Regions from separate parts of the Modestobacter lacusdianchii genome, predicted to be linked through region 4. Evidence: riboswitches for the same ligand, from Rfam matches in the RefSeq annotation. Region 4 holds a riboswitch; each other region holds the start of a gene.

Region 1 (4,186 bases), on a different contig from region 4:
CCGATGACGAACAACTGGTCAGGAGCACGAGCGACACGACGCAAACGACCAACGTCAGCGCTCTTGGTGGCCTGAGTAAGCGGATTGGCGCGTGCGGATACAAGCTGAGGACCTCCGGAATCGACGACGCAGAGGCGCAGCCTCCGCACCGTGGACCGGCGGGCGCTGCGGCCGATGAGGCGGACCGGTGGCGGCCCAGCTGTGTACCGAGCCGCCACCGGATCGATCCGTCAGCTCCCAAGCTCAGCGAGCAGCGCCTGCATCTCCTCGATCTCGGCGGCCTGAGAGCTGGCGATCTCCTGAGCCAGGGCGATTGCGTCGATGTTCTGACCATCAACCATCTCGGTCTTGGCCATGTCAACCGCTCCCTGGTGGTGCTCGGTCATCATCTCCAGGAACATCCGGTCGAAGTCGGCGCCGGAGGCGGTCTCCAGCCCCGACATGTCCATGTTCATGTCCATGCCGCCCATGTCTCCTGAGCCGTGGTCCATGCCGTCCATGTCATCGGACTCAGACTGTCCCCAGTCTTCCAGCCAGCCGGTCATGGTCTGGATCTCGGGGTCTTGAGCGGCTTCGATCCTGCTGGCGAGCTGCAGGACCCGGGGGTCCTGAGCGCGTCCGTCGGCCAGCTGCGCCATCTCCAGGGCACCCTCGTGGTGCGGGATCATGCCCTGGACGAACTCGACGTCGGCTTCGTTGAACTCAGCCGACACACTCGCCGAGCTCGAGCTGGCAGCGCTGTTGTCATCCGAGCCGTTGGAACAACCGGCGAGGACGATCACGCCGGCGATGAGCCCTCCGGTGAGGCGGGTAAGGCCAAGGGCGGTGCGGGTCATTGCTTCTCCTGTGGATGAGATCTGGGTGTGAACGACTGACCCGATGCACGCGGGAGCGCGCCGGGTCGGCGATTCGGCCTAGATCCGCAGGAGACAGAGAGAAGCGAGGTCCGGCGGTCTGGGGAGCTGGATGGAGTCCCACCACGATCTGGCCCGGACCAGGCCCGCTCCTCGGCCACCGGGTGGAGTTCTCCGGATCAGGAGTACGGCGGCCAGGAAGGCCAGTCCGGCGAGCAGGATCCCCAGGCACACCGCCAGAGCATGAGCGCCGCTGTGGACCGGTGCGGGGTGGCTGGAAGCCTTGGCTCCTGGCGCGACCTTCCCCCCTGTCAGGGCGTCAGCGGAAACGGTGGTCACGACCGAGGCTGCGACCACCGTCACTTCTCCCCCCGCACCAGCCGGCGCAGCTCTCATGTGAGCCATGTCGGTGTGGGTGCCGGTGTGGGTGCCGCCTACGTCTGCGCTCACGCACTGCAGCCCGTGCATGGAGAACACGGCAGCGAGGACGAGCATCGCCAGCATGCGAACCGAACGCATCGTCCCCCCCTTCTCGCGCGCCTCCCCAGACACTACTACGCCCTGTAGTACTGAGCGTGGCCGCCGACTCGACCCACGGGCGACCCGGGACATCCGGGCCCCGCGGGCCGGCTCGTCAGGGGAGGATGCGGCGGGCTCCGGCGTAGCCGGACATGTCCACGCTGCCGACGCTGACCGGCTCGCCGAACGTCGTGGCGTGGACCATCTGCCCGCCACCGATGTAGATGCCGATGTGGCTGATCGGGCTGTAGTAGTAGACGAGATCGCCAGGCTGCAGCTCCGCACGGGAGACCGCACGCCCCATGGACGCCTGGATCTTGCTGGAGTGCGGCAGGGAGATGCCGGCGGCGGCAAAGGCGTACTGGGTCAGCCCTGAGCAGTCGAAGGCGTCCGGCCCGCCGGCGGCCCACACGTACGGGTCGCCCACCTGCGCAAGCGCCGTGTCGATCACCACCTGAGCGGCGTCACTGCCCGCATCCACCGAACCTGCCGGAGGCGCCTGCAGCGACTGCCCTCCGTGGGCGACATCGGCCTCCTGCTGCTGCTCAGCAGTGAGGGTGGCGTACTGGGCCTTGTAGCCCTCGATCTCGGTCTGCAGTTGCTCCTGCTGCGCCTCGACCGATCGCAACTGGGCCTCGGCCTCGGCCGTGGCCTCCGCCGCCGCAGCGCCTGCGCTCTCCGCAGCTGCGCGTGCCGCAGCCACACGCTCGAGGACGTCGTTGTGATATCCGGCGACAGACTCCAGGGTGGCGACCCGTTCGAGGAACTCGTCCGCAGACCCGCTGGTCATGAACGCCTGCAGGGACCCCAGGGCGTCACCGGTGAACGCGGTCTGCGCGACAGTGGCGATCTGGTCTTCCAGGGCGGCAAGCTGGGCATCAGCCTCCGCCAGCTGGGCGGCGGCGCCAGCCGCGGCGGCCTGCTGCTGGGCGAGGATCTCCCGGGCCTCGTTGAAGTCCTCGGTGAGGACTTCCAGCTCATGACCTCTCTCGGCCGCGAGCTGGGCGGCCTGCTGGCCGGTGGTCGCCTCATCCGGCGCGGCGATGGCGCTGCCCGGAGTCAGGCCCATGCTGGCCGCACCCAGCAGCGCCAACACCGTGAGACGGGTGAGGGGTCGCCGTCCAGGGCGGGCGGTCACTGCTCGACGGGTGCTTCCGGCACGAAGTGTCGCCACGGGTGGCGGCTCCTGTCTTCCATGGCCGCCTACCGAGTTAGCTGACGGGTTCGGGCGGGAAGTCGCCCGTCGCGTCCGCCCACGTGGGCGGACGCGATTGACCCCAGGACTGCGGTGGGTCCCCGGTCCTCGGCTGTTGCCCGAGGTTCGGCGGCGCCGGGTCAAGGCCGCCCCATGGGCGACGACAACTCTTCCCGGCGCCGCTCAAAGTAGGGCCGGGGCAACTCCGCCACCACGTCCTCCTATGCGTGTTGAGTAGTTGGTACTGGAGTGACCACTGAGGTTCGATCGGGCACCCGAAAGCGTCAGATGCCGGTATGTCCGTCTGGTGCGGCCCATACGATTGGTCCGGTTGTACGAACTGAGCCAGGCCGCCGGCCCGGCGTGGGGCACACGCCCGTGTCGACGCAGCAAGCAGAGGAGCGGCCATGCCCCGGCTGGGCAAGCTCGAAGCCGCCGTGATGGACGTCTTGTGGTCCAGCGACTCGCCGCTGACCGTGCGCGAGGTCCTCGAGCGGATGCCCCCGCAACGGAATCTGGCCTACACGACCGTGATGACCGTGCTGGGGAACCTCTTGCGCAAGGGACTTCTCGACCGGGAGCCGGTGGGCCGTGCGTTCAGCTACCGCCCGACCGTGACCCGCCAAGGGGCGGCGGCCGCCTCGCTCAGGGAGATCCTGGACGCATCGGAGGACCCGCGGTCGGTGCTGCTGCACTTCGCCGAGACAGCCACCGACGAAGAGTCTTCTGTGCTGCGTGAGGCGCTCGCACGGCGAGCCGCGTCCTCGTGATCGGCATGATCGCCGTCCTGCTGGCGGGTACGGCTCTGGGCGCGCACGGGCACCGCCCATTGCTGTGGCTCGCCGATCGGCGGGTCGATCCGACCATCCTGTTGGTGGGCTGGTCACTCCTGACGGTGGGGCTCGTGGCCTCAGGCCTGGCCATGATCGGCCTGCTCGCCCTGCCGATGGACCAACACGAGGCCAGTGGGCTGTTCCAGCTCGTGGGGGGGTGCTGGACAGCGGTCACCACGGGCACCGTGCCCGCCTGGCAGCAGACTGTCGCCGGAGTCAGCCTGATCATGGCCGCGACCATCGTCGTGCGGCTCGGCAAGGCCGTCGTGAGTCGTGCGAGGTCGGTGAGGCGGCACGCCCCGCACGTCGAGCGGCTACGTCTCCTGGCCCTCAGCTCCTCATCAGGCGAGCCACTGTGGGTTCCTGACCAGCGCGCGATGGCCATGTCCATCGGCGGCCGACCTGGAGTGATCATCGCCTCCGATGGCTTACGGGCACAGCTGCCTCCCGAGGCGGTGACGGCGACACTGGAGCACGAGCGGGCTCACCTGCGCGGACACCACCATGCTCTCGTCACGGTTGCTGAGACGTTGGCTGCTGCGCTTCCGTGGTGTCCTCTGCTGCGCGCGGCGCCAGCCGCGACTCGGGACCTGGTGGAACTGGCCGCCGATGCGCAGGCGGCTCAGCGGTGCGGGCCCGAGGCCGTGCAGGTCGCACTGCGCAAGATGACCGGGCAGCCGGTTCTTCCCTTCGGGTTGGCCATGGCTTCCCGGCTCACCGAACTGCGGATCAGTCGGCTCGGAGGGTCCGGTGACCGGCGCATGCGCCGTCTTCTTCGCTGGCCG
Region 2 (4,186 bases), on a different contig from region 4:
CGCCGCTGCTGCGCTCGGCGGCGGGGAGCACGCACGGGTACGACACCGTCGACCACGCCCACATCGACGAGCCGCGCGGGGGCCGGGCCGGGTTCGACCGGCTGGTCGCCGCGCTGCACGAGCACGGCCTGGGCCTGGTGCTGGACCTGGTGCCCAACCACATGGGCGTCAGCGACCCGGCCGAGTCGACCTGGTGGTGGGACCTGCTGCAGCACGGGCGGGAGTCCGCGCACGCCGACGCCTTCGACGTCGACTGGGACTTCGGTGGCGGCAAGGTGCGCATCCCGGTGCTGGGCAGCGCGGACGACGTGTCGGAGCTGGAGGTGGTCGACGGCGAGCTCCGGTACTACGACAACCGGTTCCCGATCGCCCCGGGCACCGAGGGCGGGCCGCCGCAGGAGGTGCACGCCCGGCAGCACTACGAGCTGGTCGACTGGCGGCGCGCCGACGACCAGCTCAACTACCGCCGGTTCTTCGCGATCAACACCCTCGCCGGGCTGCGGGTGGAGGACCCGGAGGTCTTCCGGGCCACCCACGCGCTGATCGTGGAGCTGGTCGAGAACGGCTCGGTCGACGCGCTGCGGATCGACCACCCGGACGGCCTCGCCGACCCCAAGGGCTACCTCGACGCCCTGGCCGAGGCCACCGGCGACCGGTGGACCGTGGTGGAGAAGATCCTCGAGCCCGGCGAGGAGCTGCCCGGGTCGTGGAAGACGGCCGGGACGACGGGGTACGACGCGCTCTCCGAGGTCGACGAGGTGCTGGTCGACCCGGCCGGCGAGGCGGCGATCACCGCCCTGGACACCGAGCTGGCCGGTGGGCAGGTCGACTACGCGCAGCTGGTGCACGACTGCAAGCGCGAGGTCACCGACGGCATGCTCGGCTCGGAGGTGGCCCGGCTGCAGCGCATCGTCGGCGAGCTGCCGGGCGTGCCGGCCGAGCAGGTGCGCGAGGGGCTGGCCGAGCTGCTGGCGAGCTTCCCCGTCTACCGCAGCTACCTGCCTGACGGCCGCGAGCACCTGGACGAGACGGTCGCGGCGGTCAAGCAGCGCCGCGCCGACCTGGCCGACGCCGTCGACGCGCTGCACCCGCTGCTCGGCTCGGCCGGCACCGAGCTGGCCACCCGCTTCGAGCAGACCTCCGGCCCGGTGATGGCCAAGGGCGTGGAGGACAGCGCCTACTACCGGTGGGCCCGGTTCGTCGCGCTCAACGAGGTGGGTGGCGACCCGGCGCGGTTCGGCACCACGGTCGCCGAGTTCCACGAGGCGCAGCAGCAGCGGGCCGAGCGCCGTCCGGCGTCGATGACGACGCTGTCGACGCACGACACCAAGCGCAGCGAGGACGTCCGGGCGCGGCTGGCGGTGCTCGCCGAGGTGCCCAGCGAGTGGGCCGGCCTGGTGCGCGGCTGGCTCGGCCGGCACCCGCTCGCCGACCGGCAGCTGGCCCACCTCGTGTGGCAGAACCTGGTCGGCGCCTGGCCGCTGTCCCGGGAGCGGGCGCACGCCTACGTGGAGAAGGCCGCCCGGGAGGCCGGCACCTCGACCACCTGGACCAACCCGGTGCAGGAGTTCGAGGACCAGCTGCACGCGCTGGTCGACGCGGCCTTCGACGACGCGACCACGCACGCCGAGATCGAGGCGTTCGTGCAGCGGGTCGCGCCCTTCGGGTACAGCAACTCGCTGAGCCAGAAGCTGCTGCAGCTGACCATCGCCGGTGTCCCGGACGTCTACCAGGGCACCGAGCTGTGGGACTTCTCGCTGGTCGACCCGGACAACCGCCGTCCGGTCGACTACGACCTGCGGCGCGAGCTGCTCAGCCGGCTCGACGAGGGCTGGGTCCCGCCGGTCGACGAGACGGGTGCGGCCAAGCTGCTGGTGGTCTCCCGCACGCTGCGGCACCGCCGCGACTCCCCCGAGGCGTACGCCGGCTACATGCCGGTCGAGGCGACCGGGCCGGCCGCCGACTCGGTGATCGCCTTCGACCGCGGCGGGGTGGTGACGGTGGCGACCCGCCGGCCGGTGCACCTGGCCGAGACCGGCTGGGGCGACACGACCGTCGGCTCGCGCACCGGTGCCTGGCGGGACCTGCTCACCGGCAACCGGGTCGTCTCCGACCGGGCCGGGGTCCGGCTGGCCGACCTGCTCACCCAGCTGCCGGTCGCGCTGCTCGTGCGGGACTGAGGAAGGACCCCCTTCCTCCCCACCCGTCGCAAGCTCAGGGCGGGCCGGGGAGGGGGCCGAGCGGCGGTCGGGCTCTTGGGTCCGGCCGCCGTTCGGCGTCCGGGGGCGGTGACGCTGAGTGGGTGGCGGCCCACGGGGAGCCGCCGAGCGTCCGGCCTGTCGCGACCGCTCCTGGGCGGACGCCCGACCGGCACCGGAGAGGACGAGCGGAACCGGACGGTCTCGCACACCATGGGTCGCGTGCCCGGGCCGGAATGGCCGGGTACGAGGCACCGGACCGCCCAACCCCGTCCGCCGGTCGCCTGACCCCGAGCATTCCAGGACGGGGGCGGGGGAACCACTCTCCACCGACGCGTCCGCGCGTCTCGGGGTGAAGCCGTGCCGTGCGCGCTGCACGACCGGCCGGGCATCGATCAGCCCGAACCCGACAGCTCACCTCGCAGGCGGTGATCGGAGGATCACTTGTCCCACACGAACACGTCCCGGACCCGTCGCCTGACCCGGGGCGGCGCCGTCCTGGCCGGCGCGACCGCGATCGGGATCGGCGTCCTCGCCGCGCCCGCCTCGGCCGCCGGGGAGCACGACTGGAGCGGCGTCGCCGACTGCGAGTCCAGCGGCAACTGGCAGATCAACACCGGCAACGGCTACTACGGCGGGCTGCAGTTCTACCAGCCCACCTGGGAGGGTTACGGCGGCCTCGAGTTCGCGCCGCGCGCCGACCTGGCCACCCCGGCCCAGCAGATCGCCGTCGCCGAGCGGGTGCTCGTCGGCCAGGGCATCGGCGCCTGGCCGGTGTGCGGGCAGTACCTGACCGGCGGCACCACGGCGGTCGCCGATCCGGCACCGGCCCCCGCACCGGCCCCGTCCGGGGGCAGCTACACGGTGCAGCCGGGTGACACCCTCGGCAGCATCGCCAGCGCGCAGGGCGTCGCCGGCGGCTGGCGGGCGCTCTACGCGGCCAACCAGGGCACCATCAGCGACCCGCACCTGATCTACGTCGGGCAGCAGCTGGCGCTCTGAGGCACGCCCCGCCCTCCCCACCGTGCGCGGTGGGGAGGGCGCGGGCCCGCGTCAGAACCTGATCGCGTCGATCACCTTGACCCGGACGGCGATCAGCGCGGGCACCAGCCCGGCCAGCGCCCCCACGGCCGTGGCGGCGAGCAGCCCCTCGACCGCGGCGGAGACCGGGAAGCCGGGGGCGTCGGCCAGCGGGACGCCACCGGCCAACCACCGCTCCAGCGGCAGGTTGCGCACGATCGCCACGGACACGGCCACCGCGGCCAGCCCGGCCAGGGCCGTGGCCACCACGCTCTCCAGCACGACCGCGGAGAAGACCCGCGCGGAGGTCGCCCCGAAGCTGCGCCGCACGCCGATCTCCCGGATCCGTTGCCGCACGGTGACCAGACCGATGTTCAGCACGCCCAGCCCACCCAGGAACAGCACCACCAGGCCGGCGGCGCGCACCGCGAGCCGGAGCTTCGCGATCGTGTCCTCCAGGTTCTCCGGGTCCTGCCGGTTGGCCTGCACCTCGGCGCCGGGCAGCAACCGGGCCAGGTCGGTCCGCACCGCGGCCACCACCGCGTCGGCCTGGTCGGAGGGCACCCACAGCTCCAGGGTGGGCGGTGACCAGAAGCCGACCCCGCCGGCCGACGCGGTGGCGTCCCCGGCGGAGGAGTCGATCCGGTAGGCGGCCGGGTAGCCCTCGTTCCAGGCGGCCACCCCGACGATCGTGGCGAGCACCGGCTGCGGGCCGCCGATGACCACGGTCGGGTGACCGCTCAGGTCGGTCACCCCGAGCAGCCCCAGGAAGTCCCGGTTGACCACCAGCGCCGGCGACAGGCTCTGCCGGTCACCCGCGCGCAACCAGCGGCCCTCCACCGGCTGGATGCGGTGCAGCGGCCCGTACGACGGCGACACCCGCCGGGTCTCGACCGCCTCCGTGCCCCCGGGGAAGCGGTAGAGCCCGTTCTCGTAGGCGAGGGTGGCCACCGCCTGCTCCGGCAGCC
Region 3 (4,186 bases), on a different contig from region 4:
GCGAGCCGCTGGCTCGGCCGCAGCCTCGTTCAAAGAGCCTTCCGGCAACGCCTCAACCGGGTCGACGAGGTGCTGAGCCGTCACGGCGTGCTGGCGGTGCTGACGGCTCGCATGCTGCCTGCGCCACCCTTCGCGGTGGTCAGTTATGCCGCCGGCGTCAGCGGGATCGCGCTGGTCCACTTCGCGGTCGGGACGGCTGTTGGCGTCATTCCTGGGTCCGTGCTGTACGTCAGCCTCGGAGCCGCGGCAGGCAGTGCCGACGGCTGGTGGGCTGGACTGCAGGACCGGCCGTGGCTGGCCAGCCTGGCGGGACTCGTCGCCGTGGCCCTCCTCGCGCTCTGGTGGCTGCGCCGTGGGCGGCACAGCCACCAGAGCCATGAGGAACCGGAGACCTGAGGTCGCGCAACGACGGTTCAGCGGCCGCGGCCGCCGAGATCTGGCCTCGACGAGGCGGAAGAGTGGCCGAACCCGGCTGTCAGCCGCAGCTGCCGCCCAGAGGGAGGCCGCGCTGGCTCAGCCACGGGATCGGGTTGGTGCGGTTCTGGTAGAGCCCACCTTGGTGCACTTCGAAGTGGAGGTGCGGACCCGTGGACTGTCCCGTGTTGCCCACCTCGGCGATCTGATCGCCCGCCGACACCTGCTGTCCGGCGGCCACCGAGTAGCTGTTGATGTGGCCGTACACGGTGATGGAGCCGTCAGCGTGCTGCAGGTAGACAGCCAGGCCGAAGCCGGACGCGGGCCCCGCCTGCAGGACCACACCACCCTCCGGCGCGTAGATCGGGGTGCCGATCGGAGCAGCGATGTCCACGCCGTAGTGCATGGTTCCCCAACGGGAGCCGTAGCACGAGGTCACCCGGCCGGTCGTCGGTATGCCGGTGCTCGTGCCGGCGGAGGTCCGCTCGCTTCCGCGGGAGGCCGCTTGTTCGCCCCGTTCGGCCGCTGCGACTGCGGGTTCGCCGGCGTCTGCCTGCTCGGCAGCTGCTGAGGTGGCCGTTTCGCGGGCGAGGGTGGCCACTCGCTCCCGGGCCTGCTGGAGTTGCTGCTCCAGCGCGGCCCTCTCGCCTACGGCGGCGTCGTAGGTCCGCTGGGCGGTGGCGAGTTCGTCCTTGGCGACCCGCTCGGCCTCCGCGGCGGCCTGAGCGGCCGCGTCGCGCGCATCCACGGCCGCCTTGGCGGCCTCGGTCGCTGCCTGCTGCTGGACCTCGACGACCTCGAACTCCTCGAGCTGCTCGGCCCGGGCATCCCCGAGGTACTCCAAGGTCGCGGCCCGGTCGAGCACTTCCTCGGGGCTTGCTGCACCGAAGAACGCCGAGGCAGCGCCATAGGCGTCAGCACCCATGTAGCTCTGCCGGCCCACAGCCGCGACGTCGGTGCGTGCCTGGTCGACCGCAGCCTGTGCGGCATGCAGCTCCGCAACCCGGGTATCGGCCAGCTGCCGGGCGACGGACAGTTCGGCCTGGGCGACCAGGCTCTGGTCGGCGACTGCCTCCGCTTCCACGGTGAGCCGCTGCAGGTTCTCCTCAGCTGCCGCCACGGACTCTTCGATGCCACGCAGCGCGGCATCGGCGGCGGCGAGCTCGGACTGGCTCGCTGTGGCAGCCGGTTCTGCGGGTGCGGCCTGGGCTGCGGGGCCCGCGAGGGCCAGCAGCAGTGCGGCGCTGGTGGCCAAGGCCGGTGCGAGCACCGCGGTGCGCCAGCGGGGGCGCTGCGGGTGAGCCGACTGCGGCTGTGCGAGGTGCCAGATGATGTCGTGCGATGTCGCCAACGCGACGGGCTCCGTTCTCCCTCACCGTCTACCGAGTTAGCTGACGGGTTCGGGCCGGAGACAGCCCTACTCGCGGCGGCACTGTGGCCAGGCGAGATTCACCCCAGGGGATCGATGGGTCCCCGGTCCGCCACCGCGAGCGGTGGTGGTTCGACGGGGTCCGGGCGAGGACCTCAGGACGAGGTCGTGGCTCACACGGACCGGATGGGACGGTACTACGACCTTGGATAGTTGTCACAGGTCGGTAACAGTGGCCAACTACTTCGGCCTGCCGCATCGCTGCTAGCTGCCATCTCTGTTCCAGGCCTGGGCTCAGGAGATGTCGAGCACCGGCAGCAGTTGGACTCTGGCATCGACCACAGCGGTGGCCTCGGCCAGCGCCTGGCGGGCTTCGTTGAGGCTGGTCGTCCTCGGGACCGACGGTTGCGGGGAACTCCGGCTCGTGACGGCGCGGGCAATCAGTGCTGACGTGGCCGGTGAGCACGTGCGGGCCGGTAGTCCTGCCGGTAGCTTGCGAACGGGAGAACCGACGCGCCAGCGGCGGGACGTGCGCGCCCCCGCGCGAGTCCCGACACCCGGCCGGTACGGTTGTTGCAGGCCGAATGCCGGGGTGTCGACGTCGCTGGTGCGGGCATGGATCGCGTCGACGATCTGCTGCTCGATCGCCGCCAGGACGTCGCCATCACTGGCCAGGACGTGCAGCCACCGGGTGCCGCTGGTCGCTGCTTCATCGACGCGGGTGGGCACTCATCTTGAGGCGCGGTCGAGAGCCTCAGGATGCCTTGTTGAGGTACTGCCGCCGGGCGCGGTTGATGGTCTCCGCCGTGCTCATGGGCAGGTCCATCTCATCCTCTCCCTCATGCACCTGCACGATGCGCGCTACGTACGTCTCGGCTTCGGCGCGGTTTCCCTGGTGGTAGCCGACTTCCATCGCGTCGAGCAGTACCTGTTCGTCGTCCGGTGCGACGAGCAGCGCGGTCGCCGAGCCAGTGCGCGCCGCAGCCAGGTCGCCGATGGCAAGCGCGACGGTGACGACCTGGTGGGCGACGTCGCAGATCGCGGCGCTGAGAGTGAAGTCGAGACCGTCCAACCACTCATAGCCTGTGGGACGTTGGGCGAACGGCGGCCCGGACACCAACTCCAAGGCGGCGAGCAAGTCGGGCAGACCGTCGTCGCCGCGTACCTCCGCGCGGGCACGCAGCTGACGGAACAGGTCAGCGTCGACGAGCACGTTGGTCAGTGTGTACCGGCCACGGTGACCAGAGCTGAGGTGCTTGTGCCCGGTGGCGGGGTCGACGCCGAGCCACCCACGCGCGCCGGCGGTGACCCGGTGCACGTACGCGCGGGCGCTGACCGGGTCTGTCTTGCCGCCGCGGGCCGGTTGCAAGGCAGTGGCGGCCTCGTCGGCGGTGGCGCCGTGCGGGCGGGTGGCGAGGTAGGCGACCGTCTCCTCGTAGCGGCGGCGCAGCCCGGACTTGGCCACAGCCGTCTCGTTGCCGTGGGCTCGCAGGGTGACCGGTCCGAGCAACGTCAGCCGCGGCCGGGTGCAGTCGGGTGACCACCAGTCAGCCAGATCGTGATCGAGCTGGGTGAGGTCGTTCTGGATGCGCCGGCGAAGTGCGGCAGGGACAGTCCGCGCCGTCGCCTGCGCAACGTCGCTGGTCGCCAACGGACCGGAGTGACTGGCAGTTGCCTCGAAGGGTGCTGCGGCAGCGGGCTGTTGGTGTGGCGCCGGCAACCGATCGAGGGCCGGTGGCGGGCTGGTTGCCGGAGGGGTCACGCTGTCGCGCAGTGCGCCGGCGGCGTCGGTGTGCACCTGCCATGGGCGGTCGCCGTCGGCGGCAGGGATGGGTTCGTCGCCGGAGTCGCGTTCGAAGGCCAGCAGCGCGGCGATGTCGCGCGCTTGCTGAACTGTCAGCTGCGGCGCCGGCAGGCGAAGATCCAGAGCGGGCACGAGAAGCAGTCCGTCCTCGGTGAGCGTGAGCAGCCACTCGCTTCTCCGCTGCACCGGCTCGGCGCCGAGCACCAGGGCCAGTGCTGTGCGCTGCTGTCGCGACTGCAGGGCAGCGGCGGCTTCGGCCAGTTCGCCGTCATCGCCGATGTCGTGCGGAGCGAGAACGACCTGGGGCATCCAGCCGTCGCCGGTTCCGGCCCGGAGCCGACCGTCCAGCACGTCCACGGTGCCGCTCTCACCGGATTCGTCCAGGCCGATGTGAGAACCGGACTCGACGGGGTGGACCCGGTGCGGCGCCAGGTCGACCAGTTCCCGACCGAAGCCGACAGTGGTGACGGTGAGCAGGTCTGACCAGCTGTTGACGGCCAGTTCGGCTGCCAGGTGCCGGGCGAAGTCATCCCGGCGGTCGACCGTCCCTGCCACGTGGACAGCGCCCATCCGCTCCAGGTCCAGCAGCCAGCGACCTC
Region 4 (4,186 bases):
GTCGCCTCGTCGGGCACCGAGGGGATGCTCGACCTCGCCCGCGACGCGCACCCGCTGACCACCCAGCTGCTGCGCGAGGCGGGAGGCAGCACCGGCACGGTGCTGTCGACGATCCTCAACTTCTTCAACCCGCAGCGGCTGGTCATCGGCGGGCACCTGAGCAGCGCCGAGGCCTTCGTCGCCGGCGTCCGCTCGGCGATCTACGCGCAGTGCCCGCCGATGATCACCGATGGCCTGGAGATCGTGGTGAGCCGGGTCGGTCAGCAGGCCGCCCTGCTCGGCGCCGGCCGGGAGGCCCTCGACCTGGCGTTCTCCCCGGAACAGCTGGCCGCCCGGGCGGGGGCTCGCTGAGCCGGGTGTGACTGCTGTGCCGGGTGGTGTGACGACTCGGCAACGGGCACGCGCCGTGCGCGTTTCGCGACTCGCTGTGCTCCAGTCTGCACCCGAGTGATCACCGGGGAACGTGGTCATCGGGGAACGAGGAGTGCGACATGCGCGGGATCGTCGTGATCGACCAGCCGGTCGAGGACCGGGTCGTGGGCTGGCACGTCAGCGTCGGTGACGGCCTGGAGTCGACGATGGCCGGCGCCTGGGTGCTCCCCGCCGACGACCCGCGGATCTCTCCGCTGCTGACCGGCCGGGTGCTGGTCACCACCGAGGAGGCTGCTGCGCGGTTCGGCCGCGGTGCCGACGTCGGTGCCCTCGCGATGGCGATCGTCGCCGAGACCAGCGCGCTGGACGCCGCCTTCGCCGCGCACCTGGCCGCCCTGCCGTCGTCCCGCCGCAGCCTGGTCGCCCCGCGCTGGCCGCGGATGGCCCTGCGCCCGACCCGGGTCACCGCCGGCGACCCGCTCGCCAGTGGCGCGCTCACCCTGGCCCGCTGGGTCTCCGAGCTGCTGGCCGCCTGGGACCAGATCGAGAAGGAGCGGCTGGCCCGCCCGTTCCTCGTCGCCCGCGGTGGTGCCCGCGCCCGCGCCTTCCCGCCCGGCTGGGGAGCGTCCGCCCCCGTCGCGCTGGCCGCCTGACCGTCGTCCCGCGAGTCACTCGTGCACCCGTCCGACGCAGGCGTCGCGCGACACCGCCGGCCTGACCCGCCGCCGGTCCACTGGTCGGCAGTCTCCCCTGAGCAGCGCCACCGGGCGCTCGAGCAGAGGAGCGGCGTGGCCCAGACACCCACCGGCACGGCACCCACCGGCACGGCGCCCACCGGTGCGCCGGCGCACGACCGCACGCTGGTCTGCGCGGGCACGCTCCTGTCGCTGCTGGTCGTCCTGGTCGCGGTCGCCGGCGGGCTGCCCACAGCGGTCGGCGTGCTCGGCGTGGTCCTCGCCGCCGTCGGCGCGGTCGCGCTGGTGCGCGGCCAGGCCCCCCGCCTGCAGGTCGTCGGCCGGCCGGCCGGCGCGGTCGTGCTGGGTGTCGGTGCGGTGACCCTGGGCGCCGCCGTCGTCCTCTCGGCCGGCAGCCCGGGTGCGGTGGCCGACACCGCGCTGGACGCCGCCCCGGCCACCCCGCAGGCGCAGCAGGCCGCTCCGGTGGCGGCCGCGCCGACGCTGGCGATCACCTGCCCCGGCGGGTTCGGTGCCTCGCCGCTGTTCGGCCACGACGTCACCGCCACCGCGCCGTACTCGGTGACCATCGACTACGGCGACGGCGACGTCTACACCCACGACGACCAGCACCTGTCCGCCGTCTTCTCGCACACGTACGCGGCCGAGGGCAGCTTCGAGGTCACCGCCGTCGTCACCGACGCGACCGGCCAGACCGCCAGCGGAAGCTGCACCTACCGCTGGTGAGGCCCCGCTGGTGCCCCGGCCGCAACCGGGACACCAGCGGTCCTACGAGGGCGGAGATGGCCATCTCCGCCCTCCGGGTGTCAGACCAGCCGGCGGGCGGAGTGGTAGCCCCACATCTGGTCGACGTTCGCGATCTTGACGACGTCGCCGCTGGTCGGTGCGTGCACCATCTGGCCGTTGCCGATGTAGATGCCCACGTGACCGACCGGGTGGTAGAAGAACACCAGGTCACCGGGCTGCAGGGCGGCGCGGTCGACGGGCGTGCCCATCGTCGACTGCATCCGCGACGAGTGCGGCAGCGAGACGCCGGCCGCCGCGAAGGCGTACTGGGTCAGGCCCGAGCAGTCGTAGGAGTTCGGGCCGGCGCCGGCCCACACGTACGGCTTGCCCTGCTGGGCGAGCGCGGTGTCGACGGCCACCTGGGCCGCGACGTTCGGGGCCACGACGGGGGCCACCGGAGCGGCCACCGGCGGCGCGCTGCCGCCGGCCGAGGCCTGCGCGGTCAGCGGGGTGAGCACGACTCCGGCGCCGGCGAACAGGGCGATCAACGCCCGCCGTCCGGCTCGGGGGGAACGGCGGGACGAGCTGTGCATGGTCGTCATGGACGACGTTTCTCCTGGTTCTCCTCGACCGCCTACCGAGTTAGCTGACGGGTTCGGGCGGGGAACTCGCCCGGCGCGACCGTGCTGGCCCGCGCTTCACCCCAGAACTGCGATGGGTCCCCGGCCCGGGCTCACGGCCGCCGTGTCGTGGCGGCCGCCCGGTTCGGCGGTGCCCGCCGGGCTGTCACCAGGAGCGGTGACGGCTCGAACCCGTCGGGCGGGACGACCGTAAGCGGGCTCCCGGTCGCCCGCTGGGGGCCGGATCGGGCCCTGCGAGGCCCGAAACGAGACCGCCCGTTGCCGCCCGCGACACGACTCGCCGGAGCCGACCTGCGGTGCCGTGATCGGCGCTCGCGGGCCCTCCGGCGTGTCGTCCCGGGGGTCAGCGGCCTGGCGATCTGCCGCGCGACGCGCGTGCCTGAACGGTGCGTGAGCGGGTGATGACCGCTGGATGCTCGCCCGGGACGACGACCGCCCCGCACCGGCAGGGCCGGTACGGGGCGGTCGTGGGAGTCGTGCGGGTGGTCAGCCGGGGGAGTCGGTGATCCCGAACTGCACCTTGCCGGACGGGTCCGGGACGGCGTCGAGGGTCTTGTCGCCGAGCAGCGTCGCGGCCTTCGGGTCCAGGAACACCCGGACGCCGTCCTGGTCGACGACCTGGTCGTCCTCGGCCGGCACCGCGGCCAGGCCCAGCGCCAGGGACTCGCCGCTCGGGTCGTCGGCGATGCGCAACCCGCCCTGGTCGGGCAGCTCGGTCTGGTCGAGGATGCCGCGGATCGCGGTGGCCGCCTGCGGGGTCAACGTGAGCATGGGGAGGTTCCTCTCGTGTCGGGGTGCCCCGACCGGCCGCGCGCAGCGCGTCGTCGGGCCGCGCGGCGGCCGGTCAGGGGTGGTACCTCGCCCCTCCAACCTCCCGAAGGCGGCGCGAGTGGGTCAAGCGTGGGCGGAGATCGTCACGAGGTCGCAGCACTCGCGGCGGCCCGGTGCTCGTCGCCCGTGCCGGCCCGGTTCAGCGCCGGAGGTGCTGCTGCCACTCCCGTGGGGTGACGCCGTAGGCCCGCTTGAACCGCCGGCCGAAGTGGCTGGGGTCGACGAAGCCCGTGGCGCGCGCGACCGCGGCGATCGACCGGCGACGGCCGGCGGGCGACGCCAGCTGGGCGCGGGCCAGCTCCAGGCGCTGCCCGATCACCTCCTGCTCCAGGCTCAGGCCGGCGTCGCTGAACACCCGGTAGAGGTGGCGCACCGACACCGCGTGCGCGCCGGCGATCGACTCCGGCGTCAGCTGCGGGTCGGTCAGGTGCTGGCCGATGTGCGCCCGCACCCGGGTCAGCAGCGTCTCCTCGCCCACCGCACCGCTGAGCCGGGCATCGCCGGCGGCCGACACGATCAGCGCCCGCAGCAGCTCGACCGTCGCCGTCCCGAGGGCGGCGGCGCCGGGGTCGCCCGACAGGTCTCCGACGCGGGCGCAGACCTGTTCCAGGTGGGCGCGGACCAGGCCGTGCAGCCGGCTGGCCCGCAACCGTGGTGACGCGCGCCGGACGACGTCCACCGGCAGGGCGAGCTGCTCGTACCGGACCTGGAACGACCGCGAGCCGCCGCCCACCGAGCAGCCGAACGAGTACGGCGCGGTGAGGTCGACCAGCATCAGGTCGCTGCCCCGGACCAGCTGCTCGTGCCCGAGCTGGCTGAACTCGCCGCAGCCCTGGGCCTGGAAGGCCAGCGCGACGACCGCCGGGCTCTCCCGGCGCACGTGGCGCGGTGTGCGGGTCAGGCGGAACGCCGAGGCATCGG

What was found. A riboswitch is a leader RNA that binds a small molecule or an ion and turns the genes downstream of it on or off. The one in region 4 is predicted to bind cyclic di-AMP.
Region 1: it holds a riboswitch for cyclic di-AMP, as region 4 does, so the genes downstream of both, ACJTNH_RS11215 (C40 family peptidase) here and ACJTNH_RS14980 (C40 family peptidase) in region 4, are expected to answer to the same signal.
Region 2: it holds a riboswitch for cyclic di-AMP, as region 4 does, so the genes downstream of both, ACJTNH_RS18360 (transglycosylase family protein) here and ACJTNH_RS14980 (C40 family peptidase) in region 4, are expected to answer to the same signal.
Region 3: it holds a riboswitch for cyclic di-AMP, as region 4 does, so the genes downstream of both, ACJTNH_RS11240 (peptidoglycan DD-metalloendopeptidase family protein) here and ACJTNH_RS14980 (C40 family peptidase) in region 4, are expected to answer to the same signal.

Annotation. Positions count from the first base shown of each region.
Region 1 covers NZ_JBJJTJ010000012.1:101,444-105,629, forward strand. The annotation lists gene ACJTNH_RS11205 (TlpA family protein disulfide reductase) at 1-37, opposite strand, end outside; gene ACJTNH_RS11210 (DUF305 domain-containing protein) at 231-836, opposite strand; gene ACJTNH_RS11215 (C40 family peptidase) at 1,489-2,469, opposite strand; cyclic di-AMP (ydaO/yuaA leader) riboswitch at 2,559-2,710, opposite strand; gene ACJTNH_RS11220 (BlaI/MecI/CopY family transcriptional regulator) at 2,976-3,338, shown strand; gene ACJTNH_RS11225 (M56 family metallopeptidase) at 3,335-4,186, shown strand, end outside.
Region 2 covers NZ_JBJJTJ010000034.1:26,141-30,326, reverse strand. The annotation lists gene treY (malto-oligosyltrehalose synthase) at 1-2,180, shown strand, start outside; cyclic di-AMP (ydaO/yuaA leader) riboswitch at 2,470-2,641, shown strand; gene ACJTNH_RS18360 (transglycosylase family protein) at 2,643-3,200, shown strand; gene ACJTNH_RS18355 (ABC transporter permease) at 3,252-4,186, opposite strand, start outside.
Region 3 covers NZ_JBJJTJ010000012.1:107,686-111,871, forward strand. The annotation lists gene ACJTNH_RS11235 (TVP38/TMEM64 family protein) at 1-396, shown strand, start outside; gene ACJTNH_RS11240 (peptidoglycan DD-metalloendopeptidase family protein) at 476-1,765, opposite strand; cyclic di-AMP (ydaO/yuaA leader) riboswitch at 1,777-1,931, opposite strand; gene ACJTNH_RS11245 (hypothetical protein) at 2,078-2,512, opposite strand; gene ACJTNH_RS11250 (LysM peptidoglycan-binding domain-containing protein) at 2,538-4,186, opposite strand, start outside.
Region 4 covers NZ_JBJJTJ010000021.1:38,477-42,662, forward strand. The annotation lists gene ACJTNH_RS14965 (ROK family protein) at 1-351, shown strand, start outside; gene ACJTNH_RS14970 (hypothetical protein) at 492-1,025, shown strand; gene ACJTNH_RS14975 (PKD domain-containing protein) at 1,161-1,793, shown strand; gene ACJTNH_RS14980 (C40 family peptidase) at 1,874-2,395, opposite strand; cyclic di-AMP (ydaO/yuaA leader) riboswitch at 2,429-2,532, opposite strand; gene ACJTNH_RS14985 (HesB/IscA family protein) at 2,921-3,205, opposite strand; gene ACJTNH_RS14990 (helix-turn-helix domain-containing protein) at 3,405-4,186, opposite strand, start outside.